Regions from separate parts of the Rathayibacter sp. VKM Ac-2759 genome, predicted to be linked through region 1. Evidence: predicted binding sites of a transcription regulator. Region 1 holds the regulator's gene; each other region holds the start of a gene.

Region 1 (2,260 bases):
GCACGAGCGTCCGGCGAGTCGTCCTACTTGATGAGTCGGACGGCGAACGGGTACCGGTAGGGGGTCCCGTCCTTCGCCTTCAGGAATCCGAGGATCGAGAACACGATCGAGACGACCCAGGCCGCCAGGTCGAGCGGGATGCCGACGATCGCCCCGACGAGCGTCGCCGAGAGGATCCAGGCGATCACGTGGACGCCCAGCAGCGTGATCTGGAAGTTCAGCGCCTCCTTCGCCTCCTCCTCCGTGAACCGGCCGCGCTCCTTGAAGACGAGCCAGATGATGAGCGAGGGGAGGAAGGACAGGATGCCGCCGAGGTGGGCGAACGACGCCCACTGGCGGTCCTCCGACTCGGTCAGCGGAGCGGGGGCGGTGGGGCGGGGTGCGGGCTCCGGCGACGGACCGGACTCGGGGAGTGACATGGCCTTTCCTCTCGAGAAGACGCGCTCCGGCGCGCGTCGATCGACGTGCGCACCGGCCGGCCGCGCGTCGACCGCCTCCGACCGCGCGCTCACGGTACTGCCGCCGCCGCCCGCGGGCAATGAGCGAGCACCACGCCGATGAGGAGGCAACCCCGTCCTCACCCCCTCGCGCGCGGGTATGATTGGCACTCATTGTCGCGGAGTGCCAGGAGCTGCGACGAGGTGCAGGCGGAGCCCGACGGGAGGTCGATCGCATGGTGACGGAGCGGGGTCTCCAGGTGCTGCGCGTGATCGTGCAGGACTACGTCGCGCATCGCGAGCCGGTCGGCTCGAAGTCGATCGTCGAGCGCCACGCGTTCGGGGTCTCGGCGGCGACCATCCGCAACGAGATGGCGCAGCTCGAGGAGGAGGAGCTCATCGCGGCCCCGCACACCTCCTCCGGCCGCGTGCCCACCGACAAGGGCTACCGCCTCTTCGTCGACCAGCTGACCGATCTGCGCCCGCTGACCGCGGCCCAGCGGCAGGCCATCGAGACCTTCCTCGGCCAGAGCCCCGATCTCGACGAGGTCCTCGTGAAGACCGTGCGGCTGCTCTCGCAGCTGACGAACAGCGTCGCCCTCGTGCAGTACCCGTCGTTCGGGGCCGCCCGCATCCGCCACGTCGAGCTGGTCGCGCTCGCGCCGCGGCGCCTGCTCTCGGTGCTGATCACCGACACCGGCCGGGTCGACCAGCGCGTGCTCGAGACTCCGGCCGACGTCGACGACGAGCTCCTCGGCGAGATCCGGGCGAAGCTCAACACCGCCGTGCTCGGCCTGGGCCTCCAGGCCGCCGCCGAGACGCTCCGGACGGCCGCCGAGAAGTTCGCTCCCGAGCGGCGCGAGACGCTCACCCCGATCGTGCAGACGCTGCTCGAGCAGGTCGGCGCCAATCGGCAGGACCGCCTGGTGATGGCCGGCGCGGCGAACCTGGTGCGCACCGAGGAGGACTTCTCGGGGAGCATCTACCCCGTCCTCGAGGCGATCGAGGAGCAGGTCGAGCTGCTGCGCCTCTTCGCCGAGATGACCCCCGACCCGCGCGGCATCTCCGTCCGCATCGGCCGCGAGAACGCGCCGTTCGGCCTCCAGGAGACCTCCGTCCTCACCAGCGGCTACAACACCGCGGGCGGCCAGGTCTCGCGCCTCGGCGTCCTCGGTCCGATCCGGATGGACTACTCCGGCAACATCGCGGCGGTCAGAGCCGTCGCCCGCTACCTCTCCCGCCTCCTCGGCGAGGAGTGACCCCGATCCTCCGCCGGTCCCTCCGGCTCCCGCCAGGTCCGCCGTGCCCGGCGCACCGACCCACGAACGAAGGACGAAGCCACCTGTGGCCGATCACTACGAAGTGCTGGGCGTCGCCCGCGACGCCTCCGCCGACGAGATCAAGAAGGCGTACCGCCGCCTCGCTCGCGAACTGCACCCCGACGTCAATCCCAGCGCCGACGCGTCCGAGCGCTTCAAGCTCGTCACCCACGCCTACGACGTCCTGAGCGACGCGCAGCAGCGCCAGCAGTACGACCGCGGTCCGCAGGAGGGCTTCGGGGGAGGCGCGCAGGGCTTCGGCGGGTTCGGCGACATCTTCGAGACGTTCTTCGGCCAGGGCGCGCAGGGCTCGTCTCGGGGTCCGCGGTCGCGTCGCGAGCGCGGCCAGGACGCGCTGCTGCGGGTCGAGGTCTCGCTCGACGAGGTCATCTTCGGCACCCACCGCGACCTCGAGGTCGACACCGCCGTGCTGTGCGAGACCTGCAACGGCTCGTGCTGCCAGCCGGGCACGTCGCCCGTCACCTGCGACATCTGCCACGGCTC
Region 2 (2,260 bases), 560 kb from region 1:
TGACGGGCTCGGCCAGGACGACGCCGTCCGCGATCCGGCCGGCCAGCTCGAGGGACTTCGGGCCCCGCACGCCGGCGAGCAGCGGCGGCACGACGGCGGGCGGTGACTCGAGCCGGAGGCCGTCGACCTTCACGTAGCGGCCGTCGCGGGTCGTCTCGTCGCCGGCGAGCAGCGAGCGCAGGGCGTCGAACTGCTCCTCCAGGAGGGTCAGCGGGCTCTTCGGCCACACGCCGAGCCCGCGCATCCAGTGCGGCATGCCGTGGCCGATCCCGGCGTGCAGGCGACCGGGGAACAGCTCGGCGAGCGTGCTGAGCTCCATGGCGGTGAACGCGGCCGTCCGTGCGGCGGCGGGGAGGATGCCGATCCCGACCACGATGCGCTCGGTCGCCGCGAGCACGGCGGCGGCCTGCGCGATGCCGCCGCGGAAGCCGAGATCCTCGATCACCCACAGCTCGTCGAAGCCGAGCGCCTCGGCGCGTCGGGCGTAGGGGAGGACCTCGGCGGCGGGGAGATCGCGGGGGAGCAGGATTCCGACGGCGGCGTCGGGCGTGGAGGCGCGCATGGCTCCCAGCCTAGGGTCGCGCCGTGACACGACGGAGGGCCCGCCGCTCGGGAGCGGGCGGGCCCTCCGTCGTCCGGATCACTCGGAGCGGGACTCGCTGAGCTGCACCTGCTCGGGCCTCGCGCTCGAGACCACCTCGATCCTCCGCGACTTCGCCTTCTCGCTCACGGGGATGGTGACCGAGAGCACGCCGTTGTCGTACGACGCCGAGATGCGCTCGGTGTCGACGCCCTGGCCGAGGCTCAGCTGGCGGACGAAGGTGGCGGACTGGCGTTCGCGCGTGATCCACGTGACGTCGTCGCCGCTGGCGACCGTGCGCTGGGCGCGGATCGTCAGCAGCTGACCGTCGACGTCGACGTCGACCGATCCGGGATCGATCCCGGGCAGGTCGGCGGTGAGGACGTAGTGGTCGCCGTCGCGGTACAGGTCGATCGGCATGCGGCGCGGGCCCTGGCCGGAGCCGAGGAGGGCGGAGGCGACGCGGTCGAGTTCGCGGATGGGGTCGTAGGTCACGGCCATGATGATCACTCCATTCAGTCGAGCAACGAAGGACTTCTCAGAGTTGAGCCTCATCGACTCAACTGTGAAGAATTTAGCACTCCACCCTCGAGAGTGCCAAGCACCTCCGTCCCAGGATCGACTACTTCGTAATCTGTTGGAAACAGAGCCGGGCGATCGATTTCGTAGGGTCGTCAGTACTGATTCAGAGCTGAACCGGATCCGGTTCCCAGCGAGCGTGAGTAAGGACATCGATTGCCGATCCACCCGTCCCACCGTCCACCCGTCCGCCGCGCCGATCGGCGCATCCTGGCGGGCCTCGCCGTCATCGGGGTCGCCGCCTCCGCCGCCTTCGCGGCGACCGGCGCCTCCGCCGCCCCCGTCGTCGGCAGCGCCTCGCTCGTCGGCGGCCTCTCGTCGCTGCAGAGCTTCGACGACGGCGACTACGTCGTCACCCTGATCGAGCCCGCCGCGGCGACCTACGAGGGCACCGACGCCCGCTTCGCCCGGACGGCTCCCGACGCGGGCTCCCAGCTGCAGGCGCGGTCCGCCCCCGTCGAGGACTACTCGGCCCACCTCGAGCAGCGCCAGGACGACGTCGCCGCCGCTGTCGACGCCGAGATCGGCTACCACTACACCGTCACGCTCAACGGCTTCTCGGCCGAGCTGACCGGCGCGCAGGCCAGCCGCCTCGCGAACCGCAAGGACGTCGCCCAGGTGCGCGAGATCGAGGACCTCACCCTCGACCGCGCGGTGCAGCCCACCACGCTGCAGGCGCCGGCCGCCGCCGGTATCCCCGTCCCCGACACCGGTCAGGAGTCCTCGACGAGCTTCCTCGGCCTCGACGGAGCCGACGGAGTCTGGAACGAGCTCGGCGGTGTCGACGAGGCGGGCGAGGGCGTCGTGGTCGGAGTCATCGACTCCGGCATCGCGCCCGAGAACCCCTCGTTCGCCGGTGCTCCGCTCGCGACGAGCCCCGGAGCCGCCCCCTCCACGAACGGCACGACGATCACCTACCCGAAGTCCGACGGCAACGACTTCGTGGGAGCCTGCGCGAGCGGAGCCGACGCGTCGCAGCAGTGGACCGGCGACGAGTGCAACCAGAAGCTGATCGGTGCGCGCTGGTTCCTCGGCGCCTCGGAGCCCGCGGGCTCGCCCGACAACCCCGAGTACCTCTCGCCGCGCGACGCGGACGGCCAC
Region 3 (2,260 bases), 510 kb from region 1:
TCGCCGTCGACGTCCTCGGCGATGATCAGCAGCTGCTTGCCCGCCTGGATCACCTTGTCGACGACGGGGAGGAGGTCCTTGATGTTCGAGACCTTGGAGTTGACGATGAGGATGTAGGGGTCCTCGAACACCGCCTCCTGGCGGTCGGGGTCGGTCACGAAGTACTGCGACAGGTAGCCCTTGTCGAAGCGCATGCCCTCGGTCAGCTCGAGCTCGGTGCCGAAGGTGTTCGACTCCTCGACGGTGACGACGCCCTCCTTGCCGACCTTGTCGATGGCCTCGGCGATGATGGCGCCGATCTCGGGGTCGGCGGCGGAGATGGAGGCGGTCGCCGCGATCTCCTCCTTGGTCTCGATCGCCTTGGCGCCCGCGACGAGCTCGGCGGTGACGGCCTTGACGGCCTTCTCGATGCCCTTCTTGAGGCTGATCGGGTCGGCGCCGGCCGCGACGTTGCGCAGGCCCTCGCGGACGAGTGCCTGGGCGAGCACGGTGGCGGTGGTGGTTCCGTCGCCGGCGACGTCGTCGGTCTTCTTGGCGACCTCCTTGACGAGCTCGGCGCCGATGCGCTCGTAGGGCTCGTCGAGCTCGATCTCCTTGGCGATCGACACGCCGTCGTTCGTGATGGTGGGGGCGCCCCACTTCTTCTCGAGCACGACGTTGCGGCCGCGCGGGCCGAGGGTCACCTTGACCGCATCGGCCAGGGTGTTGAGTCCACGCTCGAGGCCACGGCGGGCTTCTTCGTCAAAAGCAATGATCTTGGCCATGTGTGTTTCTCGTCCCTCCCGGACGTCAGGAAAATTCTCGATTGGCACTCAGCCGGAGCGAGTGCCAAGAGCGATTCTGGCACTCGCGGGTGACGAGTGCAAGTGAGCCCGACGCCCGGCGCAACGACAGGAGCCGCCGTCCGCGCAGTGCGGACGACGGCTCCTGGAGCGACGAGGGACTCAGACCACGCGCACCGATTCGGCCTGCGGACCCTTGGATCCGCTGCCGACCTCGAACGCCACGTGCTGACCCTCTTCGAGGACCTTGTAACCGGACATGTCGATCGCGGAGTAGTGGACGAAGACGTCCTGCCCGCCGCCGTCGACCGTGATGAAGCCGTAGCCCTTCTCAGCGTTGAACCACTTGACGGTTCCGTTCGCCATTTCCACTCCCCAGTGCTGTGCTGCCCGCGACACGTGCGATGCGCAGGTGCCTGGTTGGGAATACTAATGGAGCCGTTCAGGCCCGAAAGGGCCGATCCGGGCCTCGGGGAAAGAGTTGCCCGGGATTCAACATGGATTAAACGTGCCCGAAACAGAACGGCCGTTCGGAGGCGTGGAAACGCCTCTCGGAGAGGCCTATGGGGCGGTGTAGTCGGCCCCGAGGACCACGACCAGGTTCGCCGTCTCGACGAAGTCCTGCGTGAGGGCGAGCGTCCCGGTGCCGAGCGAGGCGACGAGTCCGAGCGCCGCGCCCTCCTGCGCCGGATCGGAGTAGTAGACGGTCGTCACGGCCTCGTCCTCGGTGCTCGCGTTGGTGACCGTCGGCACGTTCCAGCCCGCCGTCGTGAGGACCTGCCCCGCGCTCGCAGCGAGACCGGCGGTCGGAGTGCCGTTCAGGACGGCGACGGTGAGAGCCGGGTCGACGGTCGGTGCGACCGTCGGGGTGGCCGTCGTCTCGGCGATGCCCGTGGGAGCCGTGAAGACGTCGTTGAACTCGACGCGGTTGTCGATGACCAGGAGCCCGATGAAGCCGAGCAGCACGATCACGCCGGTCGCCAGCGCCGCCCAGGCGAGCGCGATGATCCCGGCGTGCGGAGCCGGCGGCCGCCGGTGCGCGCCGACGCGGCCGTCGCCGGCCGGGATCTCGTCGAATCGGTCCTTCTGGTGGGTGTTCGACATCGGGGTGACGGCCGGCCTTCCGTTGCAGTGGGCTCGAGCAGCGGGTCTACTCGGGTCGCCCGAGTCGTCGCGCCGCGCGGGCGCCGGCGCGTCCGTCGCGGATGCGCTGCAGCCGCGTGACGAGCATCGGGTCGTGGGCGAGGGCCGCCGGAGAGGCGAGGACCGCGCCGAGGACCTGATAGTAGCGGGCGACCGAAAGACCGAACTGCGAGCGGATCGCGTCGTCCTTGCCACCGGAGCGCGCGGTCCACTCCCGCTCGAACTCGAGCACGCGCCGATCGCGATCGGACAGGGGGGTGCCCTGCCTGCTGCCCGTGCCCGCGGTTCCGCTCACCCGTCCAGGGTAGGCAGACCGGCGCCGGGAGCCGGGGAGG

What was found. Region 1 encodes HrcA, which represses chaperone genes, less so after heat shock. Its sites were predicted from a motif close to TTNGCACTCGNNNNNNNCGAGTGCNAA; they were not measured.
Region 2: a site for HrcA is predicted at 1,155-1,181, ahead of GSU68_RS13245 (Hsp20/alpha crystallin family protein). Genes of this name have one in related genera too.
Region 3: a site for HrcA is predicted at 806-832, ahead of groL (chaperonin GroEL). Genes of this name have one in related genera too.

Annotation. Positions count from the first base shown of each region.
Region 1 is NZ_CP047176.1:2,288,883-2,291,142, reverse strand. It holds gene GSU68_RS10615 (DUF4870 domain-containing protein) at 24-419, opposite strand; gene hrcA (heat-inducible transcriptional repressor HrcA) at 674-1,696, shown strand; gene dnaJ (molecular chaperone DnaJ) at 1,782-2,260, shown strand, end outside.
Region 2 is NZ_CP047176.1:2,852,818-2,855,077, reverse strand. It holds gene GSU68_RS13250 (LLM class flavin-dependent oxidoreductase) at 1-562, opposite strand, end outside; gene GSU68_RS13245 (Hsp20/alpha crystallin family protein) at 641-1,081, opposite strand; gene GSU68_RS13240 (S8 family serine peptidase) at 1,316-2,260, shown strand, end outside.
Region 3 is NZ_CP047176.1:2,794,763-2,797,022, forward strand. It holds gene groL (chaperonin GroEL) at 1-764, opposite strand, end outside; gene GSU68_RS12940 (cold-shock protein) at 945-1,148, opposite strand; gene GSU68_RS12945 (LytR C-terminal domain-containing protein) at 1,344-1,886, opposite strand; gene GSU68_RS12950 (DUF3263 domain-containing protein) at 1,933-2,220, opposite strand; gene GSU68_RS12955 (GNAT family N-acetyltransferase) at 2,217-2,260, opposite strand, start outside.